2 regions of the Gordonia crocea genome follow, and region 1 is predicted to be linked to the other one. Evidence: riboswitches for the same ligand, from Rfam matches in the RefSeq annotation. Region 1 holds a riboswitch; the other holds the start of a gene.
What was found. A riboswitch is a leader RNA that binds a small molecule or an ion and turns the genes downstream of it on or off. The one in region 1 is predicted to bind cyclic di-AMP.

Region 1 (7,601 bases):
AGCATCACCGGGTTACGCACCAAGCGCAGGCCCTGCAGCAACTTGTGTCGCGACTCCTCGTCCTCGCCGTGGCCGTCGGAGGGACGCCAGGGGAAGACTGTCTCCATCCCGCCGGCGTCGAGGTCCTCGGGTCGGACCAGGGCGACCTGGTACGGGTTGCCGGTGTCGCGGCGCAGGAAGATGGTCTCGTTCGGGTTGTCGGCCGGGTTGTAGATCGGCGACCATCCGGAGTGCCACAGCGGGGCCTTCTCGCGCAGCGCCCACGGATTCTTGATGAATCCGCCGAGTGCGGCGACGAGGCCGGTGAGCGCGAAGGCGCCCAGGCCGAAGGCGGCCGAGCCGAGGATCATCTTCCGGCGGGGGAGGGTGGAGGTCTCCAGCGCATCGCCGAGGAGCGCCGCGGTCGACTTCTTGTCCGCCTCGGAGGATCCGCCGTCGTGGCGGTCCTGGACCGAGATCTCAGCGGGGATGAACCGCTTGGTGAACTGGACGACGCCGATGCCGATGGACAGGATCGACAAGCCGAAGGTGATGCCCAGCAACGGCGTGTTCAGCGAGTACAGCCAGTAGTCCGGGTGCTCAGGCATCACGAAGCGCCAGTGGTTGAACAGGAAGATCACCAGGCACGCGAGAGCCGAGACGCCGGCCAGGGCGAACCAGAAGGTGACGATGCGCGACGCGCGCTTCTCGGCGCGGGTTCCGGGGACGGGGAAACGCGGCTCGCGGTGCAGGATCTCGACGCCGTCGAGATTCGTCCCGAGTTTGACCAGCTCGGCACGGTCCATCTCGGCGAGCTCTTCGCTGGTCGGAGTGTTCTCCGTAGCACTCATGATCGCGATCCCATCCACATTGCAAAGCCGACGATCGCACCGATGCCGACGATCCACATCACCATGCCCTCGCTGACCGGGCCGAAGCCGCCGAGGCCGAGGCCACCGGGCTGCCGCGACTCCGAGGAGTACTTGATGAAACCGATGATGTCCTTCTTCTCCTGAAGGGACAGCTGGCGATTGCTGAACTTGGGCATGTTCTGCGGCCCGGTCAGCATCGCGGTGTAGATCTCCTGCTCGCTCGGTGCGTCGAGGTTCGGGGCGAACTTGCCCGACGACAGCGCGCCGCCACGGCCGGTGAAGTTGTGGCACGAGGCGCAGTTGAGGCGGAAGAGTTCACTGCCTCGACCGAGGTTGGCGCCGCGCAATTCGCGCTGGGCGACGATCGGGATGCCGTTTTCATCGGTCTTCACGACGCCGTTCTCGCGCACGTAGTACACCTGGGGTCCACCGGAGACGGACTGGATGTACTTGCCGAGCTGCGTGATCTGCGCCTCGGTGAACTTGGCGGGCTTACGCGCGGCCTGTGCCTCGTTGCGCGCCGCGGGCATACGGCCGGAGGACACCTGGAAGTAGACGGCGGCGTCGCCGACACCGATCAACGACGGTCCGCGGTCGGCCACACCCTGCAGGTTGGAGCCGTGACAGCTGATGCACGAGGTGTCGTACAGCTGCTTGCCCGCCTCGATCATCGCCTGCGACTGCGTGGTCGGGTCTGCGACGGCGACCTGGGCGTTGGGTGTCAGGACTGCGGTGATGACGCCGGCCGACGCCAGGCCGGCCAGCAGCAGCAGCGCCCCCGAGGCACGGCGACGCAACTTGCGGCGGGCCTTCGTCGAGCGGGCCGGGGTCGTGGTGACCGTGGCGGTGTCGTCGTTCGCGATATCCGACGTTCGCGGTGGAGATGTACTCATCTGCGACTCTCTACTAAGCGGACTGACCGGGGCTGGAAGTCTGTGTGGGCTAACGGATGAAGTAGATCGTGACGAACAGGGCGATCCACACGATGTCGACGAAGTGCCAGTAGTAGGACACGACGATTGCCGCGGTCGCCTGGGCCGGGGTGAACTTCGACAGCCATGTGCGCACGAGCAGGAAGATGAAGGCGACGAGACCACCGATGACGTGCAGGCCGTGGAAGCCGGTGGCCATGTAGAACACCGAGCCGTAGGCGGTCGACGAGAGCGTCGTGCCGTGCTCGACGAGGTGCACGTACTCGTAGGCCTGACCGGCGACGAAGAAGGCGCCCATCACAAAGGTCAGGATGTACCACCGGCGCAGGCCGAAGACATCGCCGCGCTCGGCGGCGAACACGCCCATCTGGCACGTCACTGACGAGAGGATCAGCACGGTGGTCACTGGGACCGCCAGCCAGAGGTTGAGCTCGGTGGGGGCCATGGGCCACTCACCAGTGGCGTTGTTCGCCCGCGCGACGAAGTACATCGCGAACAAACCGGCGAAGAACATGAGCTCACTGGAAAGCCACACGATTGTGCCGACGCTGACCATGTTGGGGCGGTTCAGCGAGTGCACCCGAGCCGTGATGGCCGTTGACGGGGTACCTGCAGCGCTAGTCACACAAGAAGTATGACGGTTCGTAGTAAAGCGTGACCACCGGGGTCGATAAATTGGTGAAAGAATTTGCGGCGCTGCAGGTAGAAGCAGGTGGGCGGTGGTGTGTCCGGCGTGTCTCGGCCGCGTGTGCGTGTGTCGTCGGTGCCGGGGCGGGGCCTCCCACCCCTCGTTTAGGGTGGACGGGTGAGCAGCAAGCAGTCTGAGTTGAGTTGGCCGTTCGTTCTCGGTCTGGTGAGCGAGAACCAGGACCTCACCTCGGAGCAGGCACGGTGGGCGATGAACGAGATCATGGCCGACGCCGCGACCAGTGCGCAGATCGCCGGGTTCGGCTTGGCCGTGAAGATGAAGGGTGCGGCTCCGGCCGAACTCGACGGGTTGGCCGACGCGATGCTCGCGCATGCGAATCGGGTGGAGACCACGCGCGATGCGGTTGACATCGTCGGTACCGGCGGAGACCGGTCGCACACGGTGAACATCTCGACGATGACGTCGATCGTCGTCGCCGCCGCCGGCGTCCCCGTGGTCAAGCACGGCAACCGGGCCGCCTCCTCCAAGAGCGGTGGTGCCGATGTGCTGGAGGCGCTGGGCGTCACGATCAACCTCGACGGCGAGGGGGTCGCGCGCTGCGTCGACGAGGTGGGGATCGGCTTCTGCTTCGCCCCGGTCTTCCACCCGGCATTCCGGTTCACCGGTCCGCCGCGCAAGGAATTGGGCGTGCCGACGGTGTTCAACGTCTTGGGGCCGCTGACCAACCCGGCCCAACCGCGCGCCGGTTTGATCGGCTGCGCGTTCGCCGACCTGGCGCCGGTATTGGCCCAGACCTTCGCCAACCGGGGGTCGTCGGTGCTGGTGGTGCGAGGCGACGACGGCCTCGACGAGTTCACCACGACGAGTACGTCGACGGTGTGGCAGGTCGTCGGCGGCACCGTGACCAAGCACCGGATCGATCCCGCGGGCGATCTGGGGCTGGCGCGGGTCGAACTCGCGGCGCTACAGGGCGGGGATGCGGCGGCCAATGCCGTGGTGGCCCGAGAACTCTTCGCCGGCCAGCGCGGCCCGGTTCGCGATGCGGTACTGCTCAATTCCGCGGCGGCCCTGGTGGCGGCGCAACAGACCGCGCCGATGAGTCGGGACGAACTGGTGGCGGCACTGGCCTCGGAGGTGTCGCGGGCCGGCGAGGCGATCGATTCCGGCGCCGCGGCCGATGTCCTCGAGCGGTGGGCGCGCCTGAGCGGCGAACTGGGCTAGCGCCGCCGCCGCACCGCTACTCGCCGACGGAGAACCCGGCTTCGGTCTCCCTGCTGGCGTAACTGCGGAAGGCGATGTGGGTCGTCGAGGCGGTGACGCCCTGCAGCCGGTTAATCCGGCCGGTGACGACCTCGGCAATGGCCTCGTGATCGCGCACCTTGATCTTCGCGATGAGATCGATGTCGCCGGCGCACGAGTAAACCTCGGTGACCCCGTCGATATCGGCAACGGCCTGGGCGGTCTCCGGAATCGAGTGGACGTCGGCGCTGATCATCACGAATGCAGTGAGCATGGCTACAGCGTAGTCACGAGTCCCGGGCCGAGCGGGCCGTCGCAGCCCATCCGGTCCACCCGCACGCACTGTGGCGGGGGAGTGCGAAGCCGTCGGTGGTGTCGACGATGCGGGCGTCGGCGGCGGTCGCCCACCGGTAGACGAGCGCGGCCTCTTCGGGGGCCGCCCCCCGCAGCGGGCCGTCGGTGGGCCGGACGGTTTGCGCACCGGCGAGCACGGCGTCGACGACGGGCATCGGCGGCGCCCCCGGTCGGGAGGTTCCGGCGCCGGCGAGGCGGCCGTGCCGGACGACGGCGAAACGCCACCCGCCATCGGTCGCGGGTCGTGCGACGACGAGTTGGCCGACCGCGCAGAGGGCCCGAAGTCGATGGGTCGCGCTGATCGCACTGATCGTGTCGGCGAGTTGGTCCCGACGCCGGGCCGCGGTCTCGAAGTGCTCGGCGGCGGCGGCGGACCTGACGGCGACCGCCATGGTGCGCAACGCCTCGTCGGATCGTCCGGCGGCCAACTCGAGTGCGTTGCGCACCCGGCTCAGGTAGTCGGCCACCGGCTCGGGTGTGGGCGTCGCCGCGGCGCAGTCCCCGACGCCGTTGCGCGGCGGACACCAGTGGTAGTCGGCGCGGGCGCCAAGCCGGGTGGTGCAGGAGCGCAACCCGGTTGCGCGGGTCAGCGCCTCGGCGACGGTCGCGGCGGTGGCGCGCCGCGGGATGGGGCCGATCGACATCGGCTCGCCGAGTCCGACCGGTTCGGCGGGCGGTTCGCGCCGCACGGTGAACCGCGGGAACCGCTCGTCGGTCAGGCAGACCCACCAACCACGGCGCGGCTGTGTCGACCGTCGGTTGTAGGCGGGGTTGTGCGCGGCCAGGAGTCGTAGTTCGCGGACGCCGGCTTCGAGGTCGTGGGCGCAGACGACGTGGTCCACCCGGGTCGCCAACGCGACCATCTCGGCGATCCGGGGCCGCGAGTCACCGGAGAAGTAGGACTGCACGCGACGGCGCAGGTCGACCGCGGTGCCGATGTAGAGCACCTCCTGCGCGGGCCCCCGGAAGAGGTAGACGCCGGGTGCGCGGGGGACGCCGGCGGCGAGCCCGGCCTTGGCGCGTTGGGCGGGAGTGGCACGCGGCAGGTAGGCGAGTAGTTCGGCGAAGGTGGTGACGCCGCGGTTGCCGATCCGCTCCAGCAGCCCGTGCAGCACGTCGACCGTCGCCCGCGCGTCATCGAGGGCGCGGTGGGTGGGGGTCGTGGTGGTGGCGAACAGATCGGCCAGGGCGGACAACCGCACCGACGGGGCCTCGTCGCGGGACAACACGCGGCGGGCCAGGGCCACGGTGCACAGCGTTGCGGGGAAGTGGAAGTCGATGCCGCAGCGGCGCGCCGACGCCGACAGGAAGCCGAGGTCGAAGCGCGAGTTGTGCGCCACCAGGACACTTCCGCGGGCAAACTCCATGAACGACAGGAGGACCTCGCCGATCGGCGGCGCACCCGCGACCATCGACGCGCTGATGCCGGTGAGGCCGACGATCTCCGCCGGAATCGGGCGCTCCGGGTCGACGAGGGTCGCGAACTCTGCCACCACCTCGCCGCCGCGGACCTTGACCGCGCCGATCTCGGTGATCGCGTCGCGGTCGGCGCTGCCACCGGTGGTCTCCAAATCGACGACGACAAACGTCGTGCCGGCCAGCGATTGCTCGACGCCGCCGACGACGCACGCGGCCATCTCGGCGAGCTGCGCCGACGAGGGGGCACGGCGGTGTGTGCCGGCCGGCACGGCGCGGCCGGGCGGGCGGGGTCCGCGGGGGAGTCCGACGTCGGGCAACCCGGAGTCGGCCAGGGTGAGTTGATCGGTATCCGCGGGGTCCATGACTCGCATGGGGCGAACATTAGTTCGAGCCCCCGACATTCTCGGCGACCGTCGTCGGTCTCGATCCGATGTCAGAGGTCCTCGATAGCGTCCGGGGTCAGAGGTCGCGTCCGGGTCGGAGCCCGGGTGAATGGGCCTTGAACCGAGAGTGAACAGTCAAATGAGACGGAGATCACATGAAAATCGATTGCGAGAGCTGTCCGGGGCGCCCGACGGCCTGCGGCGGTTGCATGATGAACGTGTTGGTGTGTGCAGATTCAAGCTCGTACGCAGGAGAAACACCGGAAGCACCCAGCATTGCCGAGCAGCGTGCCGACCTCCTGGTGGCCATCGCGAACCTCCGGGGGGCGATGCTCGTCACACCTGCTGAGGCGAAGGCGGCCATCGGCCGGATAAGTCCACGTCAGGGGCAGTCTTCGCGCGGATTTCTCAAGCTGGTCGAGGCCGGGTAAAGTGAACCGCTGACTCGACGCCTGGAATTGGTGTTGGCGAAACGTTGGACATTCGTCAAACGGTTTCGTAACCTTTTCGAGACATTGCGGAACGTCACGCTCCAACAGGAGTGGTCCGCGAGAGTCAACCGCTTAATCGCCCCGCGAGGGGCGAGCCGGGGACCCAACCAGGGCCGCAAGGTCTTGACCGGGGTGAATCGCCGCGCCTGATGCAGCTCGTCAGGCAACGCGTAGGGCATCTTCCAGCCCGAACCCGACAGCTAACCCGGCAGGCGCAGGGAGACATAAAGGAGAATCATCTCGTGGCCAAACACCGTTTGGAGCAGACCAGCCGCAGCAGCGCGGTCGCGAAGGGCGCGGTCATCACCGGCGCCATCGCCATGGGGTCGATCGCCGCAGGCCAAGCCGCAGCGTCCCCCGTCGCCGTGCCGCACTTGGGCAGCATCGAGCTCGGCGCGCTCGGCGACCACCTCAACCAGCAGAAGCACCCCGCCAAGAACTTGAAGGTGAAGAAGGCGCCCGCCAAGACGCAGCAGGCCAAGGCGGCCCAGGGCGCCCAGGTCGCCGTGCCGAACGTCGGCACCTTCTCGATCCCGGGGATCGCGCAGAACCAGATTCCCAAGGAGTTCCAGCCCAAGGCCGGGCAGTCGAACCCGTTCGAGCGCACCACCGTTGCTGACAAGGCCGTTCTCAACGCCAAGAGCAAGATCGGCTCGCCGTACTCCTACGGGTCGGCCGGTCCGAACGCCTTCGATTGCTCGGGCCTGGTGTTCTGGTCCTACAAGAACGCCGGCAAGACCATCCCGCGTGACAGCTACGGCCAGATGAGCGGCGGCAAGGCGGTGGCCTACAAGGACGCCAAGCCTGGCGACGTTCTGATCTTCAACGGCGGCAGCCACTCCGGTATCTACGTCGGCAACGGCGAGTTCGTCCACAGCCAGACCTACGGCGTGCCGGTCAACAAGCAGAAGGTCAAGACCTGGGCGCTCACGGCCGTCCGCCGCTACTGAGCGCGGTTCGAGCTGTTGAGGTGGGCGGGCTTCCGGTTATGACTCGGGTGTCCGCCTGCTCTCGTCTCTTGGAGTCGGAAGAAGTATGAGTCTCATGAGTTCTGCTAGCTGGGCGCGACGCCACGGAGCGGCCGCGGCCGTCGCGCTGGTGGTTTCCTCGATCGGATTGTCCCTGCTCCCGACGACGACGGCGTCAGCCGTTCCGTCGCGCAATGCCGGTCAGCTGGTCGCCGACTACAAGAAGCTGAACGTCGAGGCGGAGAAGTCCGCCGAGGCCATGCACAACGCCACGATCGAGTACAACAAGCAGCGCGCAGTCGTGGCACGCTCACG
Region 2 (7,601 bases), on a different contig from region 1:
AGGATGGCCACGTGCAGCAGGTCGAGTTCCTCGCCGGCGCGGTTGATCGATCCCGACGACAAGGCGCGCTGGCCAAGGACGTTCACCCCGCCGGGCGGCGGGGACGCGAGATCGGGGCGTGCGACGAGTAGCGCGACGAGCTCCTCGTCGGATCGTTGCGCCAACGCGCGCGCCAATCCGCTCGGCTGGTCGTTGGCGCTCACCCCGACGAGTCTATGTGCCCGGGTTCACCGCTCGGCCGGGGCGGGCACATGGCACAATGACCGATGTGAGCGAGAACGAGATTGTCGAGGACGTCAAGAAGGACGTCGAGCAGGTCGTCGGGGAGTCCAAGCGCAAGTACGTGGACAACGGCTGGCCCTTCCCGGACGGCGACCACGCAGTGTCCGAGTTCGCCGCCGATCTGGCCGGTGCGCTGTCGCCCTTCGGTGCCACGCAGTTCCCGCTGCCGCAGGACGAGCTTCTCTACATCAACCCGCGGACGATCATCAACACCTGAGCAATTCCCGGCCGCGACGGCCGGTATCGACAGACAACAGCGCCCCGCACGTGATCGTGCGGGGCGCTGTTGTGTTGAGCTGTGCAGCCCTGTGCGTCAGTTGACGCCGGGGAGCTGGCCCTTGTGCTGGTTGTAGAAGTCAACCTGGCCCTTGTCCAGCTTGTAGCCGCTGGCCTTCGCCGCCTCCCAGATGTTGGAGACGGTCGGGTCCAGCTGGCCCTTGTCCTTGCGGGCCTTGACCACGCTGTCGACCTGGTCGCGGACCTCGTCGCTGTTCTTGGCCTTGGGGGCGGTCTTCAGCGAGGATGCCGGCGCGGTCTTGTTCTTCTTGGTCTTCAGGTTCGGCGACTTGCCGGGATCGCGCTGCGTCGGCCCGGAGAGGACCGTGCCGCAGGTCGGCCAGGCACCCTTGCCCTGGCTCGCGAGAACGCGCTCGGCGATCGCGATCTGCTGCTCCTTGGTGGCCCGGTCCGCGGTGGGCGCGTACTGGGTGCCGCCGTTGGCGGCCCAGGTGCCCGGCGAGAACTGCAGGCCGCCGTGGTAGCCGTTGCCGGTGTTGATGGCCCAGTTGCCACCCGACTCGCAGGCCGCGACGCGGTCCCACTCGGAGTCGGTCGCCGCGTGGGCGGTCGCGCCCGAGGCGAGGGCGGCGCCGCCGCCGATGACGGCGGAGGTCAGGGCCACCTTGGCGATGGTCTTGGAAGTGGTGCTGGTCGTCTGCTTACGGTGACGTCCGGACATAGTGAATTTTCCTCTCTCCACGCGCCTACGAAGTCAGCTGTCGGGTTCGAGCGAGAGGTTGCCCGGCCGCGGTGATACGGGTATCGGTGCGGCTACACCCCGAGGATTCCGGCCGACGGTATCGGCTGAAACCCGTTCTCACGGGAGAGGTTGGGTCCCCCGTCCTCATTCCTGAATTCTGTTGTTCGGGCGGCGCGGCTGGTGGAATGAGGTTCGGCGCGACCAGCTGCGTCGGTACTGCATCGGCTCTCGGGTGAGAACCTCCGACGAGACTACCGGGCAGATCGGCACGCTTCCTATTTGACGCAGAATTGGGTTTTTCCCCGGTGATCGGGTGCGTTCGGGGCAGTCTCGGGGTTCTCGCAGTTCAAGCACTGAATCCCAGTTCGTGTCCTTCTCGTTATCGATCCGTAATGTGACCAAGGTCACAGTCAAGACGTGGTGCCGGTCACGGCCCCCTCGGCGGCAGGATCGATGGTCAGGCGCCGGAAGGTGCTGGCGTGAAAGACCAGCGGGTCCACGTCGGGGTTGGCCGACAACGACCGGATCCGCAGCAGGACCACGGTGTGGTCGCCACCGGCGTATTCGGCGTGTAATTCACATAAAAGGTGGGCCGCCGCGCCCGCGACGAACAGCGCCCCACCATCGGTGCACAGGAGGTCCACCCCGTCGAAACGCTGCGGTGCCGGGCCGGCGAGCTGTCGGCACAGCTCGGACTGGTCGTGGGCGAAGACGCTGACCCCGATCACCTGGCGCGAGCGCAGCCGCGGCCACGTCGTCGACGTGTTCTGCACGCACACCGAGACCAGCGGCGGGTCCAGCGACACCGTCGAGAACGAGCTGGCGGCCATGCCGACGAAGGCCTCGCCGTTCTCGTGCGCGCAGACCGCGACGACCCCCGACGGAAAGCAGCTGAAGGCCCGGCGCAGGGCGTCGGGCGACTCCGCCGGTGCCAAATCGGGGGCGCGCCCGCTCATCGGGTCCGGCCGGCGGCCACCGTCGCACCGATCGCCAGCACCAGGCCGACGGGGGTGCACATGGCGACGAGGTAGACCGGCAGCGGTGCGGTGTGTCCGGACCACACGACCGGCACCAGATAGAGGATGCCCACCGACACGAGGCCGGCGAGGAACAGGGTCACGCCGAGCGTGAACAGAACCCGTGTCGAACGCTTCTTTGTTCCGGTGGCCATGCTGTCCACGCTAGTACCCACGCGCTATCATGGTCACCAAGGCTGCGTCTTGCTCGGCATTCAATGTCAGCAGGGCGCTTTTTCCGTGGCGTGCCAGACAGTGAGGTCGGGCGCGTCGACCAAGGTGAAGGTGAGCGCGGTGCCGACCGGCAAAGTGAAGTGGTACGACCCGGCCAAGGGTTTCGGATTCCTCTCGCAGGAAGGCGGGGAGGACGTCTACGTCCGCGCCTCGGCACTCCCCGACGGGGTCGAGTCCCTCAAACCCGGACAGCGGGTGGAGTTCGGCATGGCCGCCGGGCGCCGCGGACCGCAGGCGCTGTCAGTGACCGTTCTCGACCCGGCACCCAGTGTCGCGAAGAACACGCGGGAAGCGGCGCGCGAGGAGACCAAGCGACACACCCCCGACGAACTGCACGGGATGGTCGCCGACCTGATCACGCTGCTCGAGGGCACGGTGCAGCCGGCCCTGCGGCAGGGGCGCTACCCCGACCGCAAAATGGCGCAGCGCATCTCCGAGGTCGTCCGCGCGGTCGCGCGCGAACTCGACCGCTGAGTCCGCGCTGAGCCCGCCCGGCGTCAGCGCCGGGCGAACTCGCCGTCGGTGGCCATGCGCTCCTGGGGACGCTTGCCCGCCGCGGCCTTCCGATATGCGTCGAGAAGGGCCTGTTCGCCGGTCGGTGTCGTGTCGATGGCGAAGAAGCCGCGCCGGACCAACTCTTCGTCAGTATCCCCGGCGAGCAGTTTGGCGGGCAGGCTGATCTCGACGTTGATCAGGACGCGCTCGCGGGTCGAGGGCAGGTACAGCGGTGTGGTCCCGGCGCCCCCGGTCAAGGTCTGCAGGACCAGTTCCGAGCCCTTGGGCGTCAGATACTGCGCGACGATCGACCACGGGTCGCCCGACACGTCTTCGGAGAGCCGCACACGCAGGGTTGCGCCGACCGGAACGGGGAAGTGCGAGTAGCGCGTCGCGTCGATCTTGCGGAAATCGCCGTCGCAGTTGTTCATCTCGTAGTCGCACAACACGGTCGGGTGGATCGTGGCCGAGTCGGCGCCGACCGACAGGATCGCCTGCGGCCGCTCGTCGACGTGGGTGCGCGAGCCCCAGAACGCGGCCGCACCGACGATCACCGCCGCGTACAGCAGGGCCGAGACGGCGAGGATGGCGAGGGTCTTCTTCTCCGAGGCGGACAGATTCACGGGTTCTCCCGGGGGTGGCGGCGGTCGTCGTACGGCCGGGTCGGGTAGGCGCGGGTCGGGGCCGCGGTCGGTCCCGGGGGTTGGGCCCGCCGTGTCCTCGTCGGCCGGTGCAGCACCGTGGTCTGGGCGTCGACCGGTGTGGCGTCGACCGGTGTGGGAGCCGGCGGGCCGGGGCGGCGGAGGACCTCGGTCGGCATGGTCGGGGGCGCGACGTCGGGCCGGTGCCCGCCACCGATGCCGGGTACCAGCGTACGGCCGCGCAGGGTCAGCACCGTCTGCGCGAGGCCGAGCGCGAGTAGGACCGCTGCGACACCGAAGCCGATCGAGAAGGTGGATCGCGCCAGCAGCACCCCGGTGGTCGCCCCGAACACCCAGCCGAGTTGCAGCACCGTCTCCGACCGGCCGAACGCCGAGGCGCGCGACGCCTCCGGCAGGTCGGATTGGATCGAGGAGTCCAGGCACACCTTGCCGATCGCCGAACCCGCCGAGGCGATGAGTGCGGTGACCGATGCGGTGACGAGGGTGATGGCCGAGCCGTCCACCAGCAGCGGCAGGATCGCGGTGACCGTGGCGACGGTGAAGCAGGCGGCCACCACCCAGGCGATGATCCCGGCCGGATTCGACAGCTGCAGCCGGGTGCCGACCCCGTTGCCGAGGAAGTTGCCGACACCGGCGGCGGCACCGACGACGCCGAGCATCGCCATCTGCATCAAGCCGTCCAGATGATCCTGGTTGCGGGCGTAGAACGCGACGAAGAGGGTGAGGAATCCGGTGAGGATGCGGATGGTGGCATTGCCCCACAGCCCGGTGACCACCTTGCGCCCGAGGGGCTGGCGGATCGTCTGGGAGATGACCCGGCCGGCGCGGCGGGCGCGCTCGCGCGCCGAGACCGGGTCGCGGTCCGCGTCGGGTCGGTCGCGATAGGTCAGGGTCGTGGGGATCTCGCCCGCGGTCACCTCGACCCAGGACGGGATCTTCATGCAGTAGTAGGCGCCGAAGCAGGCGATGACGATCAGCCACAGCAGCGCACCCGGCCAGTGCATCGGCAACAGGGTGCCCAACATCATCTCCGCGGCGGCGGCCACCGCGCCGCCGACGATGGTGCCGCCGATGAGCGCGAAGATCGTCAGCCGGGAGTTGACGCGCACCAGGTCGATGCTCGGCGGCACGACGCGGGGGGTCACCGCCGACTTGAGGACGCCGAACGACTTGGACAGCACCATGAGCCCCAGCGCGCACGGATACAAGATCCACGGGTCGTATTCGAGCTGTTGGCCCACCGAGTCCCACTGGTAGTTGGTGACGATGAGCACCGCCAAGACGGCGCGGGCGACGAAGGTGCCGGCCATGGCCATCCGCCGGCCGTGTTGCAACCGGTCCAGGGCCGGTCCGATCAGCGGGGCGATAAGGGCGAACGGCGCGATGGTCAGCAGCAGGTAGAGCCCCACTTTGCCCTCGGACCCGCTGGCCGCGGCGAAGAACAGGGTGTTGGCCAGTGCGATGGCCATGGCAGCGTCCACGGCGGCGTTCGCGACGACTGGCACGGTCAGGGCGGTCAACCCCGAGCGGTCGGCGCCGTCGGCCGTCGCGGCCCGCGTGATCGTGTCGATCCCCTTGTTGGTCAGGCGCCGACTGCGCTGAGCCGCGCGTCGCCCGAACGAGGGCTTCGTTGTCGTCGGCGGTGGCATCGCCGACGTCGGTTCGGCCGGGGTGGGAGTCGGGCCGAGGGGTGGCAGGTGCGGGTTTTGGGTCGCCCGGTCCTGGGACAGATAGGCGGTTTCGACGTCGGGTGGGATACCCGGACCCGCGTCGGGCACCGGATAGCTGCTCGCGCCGGGGTGGGCGCGGCCGGACCGCGGGTGCTTGCCAAGACTCACGCCCACAATTCTTCCCTATCGGCCCGACGCGGGGTGGGCGTGCCACGCGGGGTAGTGGTGAGGCACACTGGACGGGTGAGTCTTACAGCCCAAATTGACTTGCTCCGCGACGCCGTCGACCTGGCTCGGGATGCCATCGTCGCCGACGGCGGTGTTCCCGGCGATTATGTCGAGGTCGTCGTCGAGGATGACAACTCTGCCGCGCACTACTTCACCGCCGACCTGCCCGGCTATCGCGGGTGGCGCTGGTGCGCCGTCGTCGCGGTGGCCGGTGACGAGGACAAGGCGACCGTCAGCGAGGTCGTCCTGCTGCCCGGCGACGGTGCGCTGCTCGCCCCGGAGTGGGTGCCGTGGACCGAGCGCATCGCCGCCGGCGACCTCACCCCCGGCGACCAACTGGCTGCCGAGCCGGACGACCCGCGCCTGGTGCCCAACCAGGTCGACAGTGGCGATGCCGCCGCGGTCGACGGCGAACTCGGCCTTGGACGCCGACGGCTGCTGAGCCCGTTCGGCCGCGACGAGGCCGCCCAGCGTTGGTACGACGGCGAATGCGGGCCGGCGTCGGCGATGGCCCAGGGGGCCCGGCACTCCTGCACCTCCTGCGGTTTCTACCTGCCCTTGGCCGGTGCCCTGAGCTTTGCGTTCGGGGTCTGCGCCAACGAGTACTCGGCCGACGGCCACGTCGTCTCCGCCGAGTACGGCTGTGGCGCGCACTCCGACGTCGAGCCGAAGGCGCCGACGTCGGCGCCGCAATTCGACCCGTTCGACGACGGCGTGCTCGAGGTGTTCGCCACGGCGGAGTGACCGCCGTGCCGGAGGGGACCGACGTCTTCGGCGTCGCAGCGCTGCGCCGTTCCGTGCTCGAATCGTGGCGGTCCTCGCCGACCCGGCTGATCGAGGATTCCCGCGCCGAGGCCGATCTCGCGGCCGTCGGCTATCGCGACCGGCTGTGGGTCGAACTGGCGGCCAACGCCGCCGATGCCGCGACCGCGGCCGGCGTCGCCGGTCGGCTCGCCGCATGGCGAGACGACCACGGCGCGCTGCACGTCGCCAATACCGGCGAACCGCTCACCGCCGAGGGCATCGCCTCGCTGCTGGCGCTGCGGGTGTCGGCGAAGGCGGCCCATCCGGACGCGGCCGCCGGCACCGTCGGCCGGTTCGGGGTGGGGTTCGCCGCCGTCGTCCCGGTGGCCGACCGGGTGGAGATCCGCTCAAGCAGCGCGACCCTCGTCTTCGACCGGGTTGCCACCGAGCGGGCCATCGCCGAGACGGGGGTGGCGGGCGCCGACATCGATACCCCGGCGCCGCTGTTGCGCCTGGCCTGGATCGGGGAGACCGGGCCGTCGGCCGGTTTCGACACCGAAATCGTGCTGGTCCCCCGGGAAGGGGTCGACACCGAACAACTCCTCGACGCCTGTGCCGATCAGGCCTGTGACCGGCTCCTCGAACTGCCGGCCCTGGCCGAGATCACCGTCGGCGATGCGACGGTGCGCGCGGTGCGCGGCGCCGACACGGTCCGCTTCGAACCGCCCGCGTCGCTGCCCGGCGCCGAGACCGTGTGGCACGAGGCGGTGTGGCGCAGCGGTGCGACCGGACCGGTGCGTTGGTTGCGTCCGATGGCCGACCCTCATGTCGGGGCCACACGGGTGGGCGACGACGTGCTGCGCACCCCGACACCCACCGACATCGAGATCTCGGTGCCCGCGCGGGTGATCGCGCCGCTGCCGGTCACCCCGGACCGTCGCCACCTGATGCCCGGCGTCGACGTCGGCATCCTGGCCCCCGGCTATCTCGCGCTCGTCCAGATGACCGCCTCGGGTTCGCGGCCGGCGTTGGTGCCGCGCGGGTTGGGGCGCAACCGCGTCGACACGCGCCTGATCGAGGCGATCACCGACGAGCTGCGCGACCACGCCTGGGTGCCGGCGGCGACCGGTGACGACGATCTGGTGCCGGTGCGGACCCTCGTCGCCGCGGACCTTTCCGACGAACTCGCCGCCTGCCTCGGCCCGGTGCTCTCGTCGCTGGCCCATCCCGACGTCTCCGGGCCGGCGCAGCGTGCGGCGCTGTTGGCCGTCGGGGCGAGCGAGATCGGGTT

Region 2: linked by a shared signal. The riboswitch ahead of nbrcactino_RS04720 (transglycosylase family protein) and the one ahead of nbrcactino_RS13225 (C40 family peptidase) in region 1 are both predicted to bind cyclic di-AMP.

The regions. Positions count from the first base shown of each region.
Region 1 covers NZ_BJOU01000002.1:316,312-323,912, forward strand. Annotated here, with positions in the region: gene qcrA (cytochrome bc1 complex Rieske iron-sulfur subunit) at 1-830, opposite strand, end outside; gene qcrC (cytochrome bc1 complex diheme cytochrome c subunit) at 827-1,744, opposite strand; gene ctaE (aa3-type cytochrome oxidase subunit III) at 1,794-2,408, opposite strand; gene trpD (anthranilate phosphoribosyltransferase) at 2,589-3,653, shown strand; gene nbrcactino_RS13215 (Lrp/AsnC family transcriptional regulator) at 3,670-3,945, opposite strand; gene nbrcactino_RS13220 (DEDD exonuclease domain-containing protein) at 3,959-5,815, opposite strand; cyclic di-AMP (ydaO/yuaA leader) riboswitch at 6,378-6,547, shown strand; gene nbrcactino_RS13225 (C40 family peptidase) at 6,561-7,268, shown strand; partial or broken gene nbrcactino_RS13230 (coiled-coil domain-containing protein) at 7,363-7,601, shown strand, end outside.
Region 2 covers NZ_BJOU01000001.1:980,830-988,430, forward strand. Annotated here, with positions in the region: gene nbrcactino_RS04710 (helicase-associated domain-containing protein) at 1-203, opposite strand, end outside; gene nbrcactino_RS04715 (hypothetical protein) at 284-499, shown strand; gene nbrcactino_RS04720 (transglycosylase family protein) at 596-1,240, opposite strand; cyclic di-AMP (ydaO/yuaA leader) riboswitch at 1,247-1,442, opposite strand; gene nbrcactino_RS04725 (flavin reductase family protein) at 1,672-2,217, opposite strand; gene nbrcactino_RS04730 (hypothetical protein) at 2,214-2,432, opposite strand; gene nbrcactino_RS18415 (cold-shock protein) at 2,572-2,985, shown strand; gene nbrcactino_RS04740 (DUF2771 family protein) at 3,009-3,629, opposite strand; gene nbrcactino_RS04745 (MFS transporter) at 3,626-5,506, opposite strand; gene nbrcactino_RS04750 (DUF3027 domain-containing protein) at 5,582-6,310, shown strand; gene nbrcactino_RS04755 (sacsin N-terminal ATP-binding-like domain-containing protein) at 6,307-7,601, shown strand, end outside.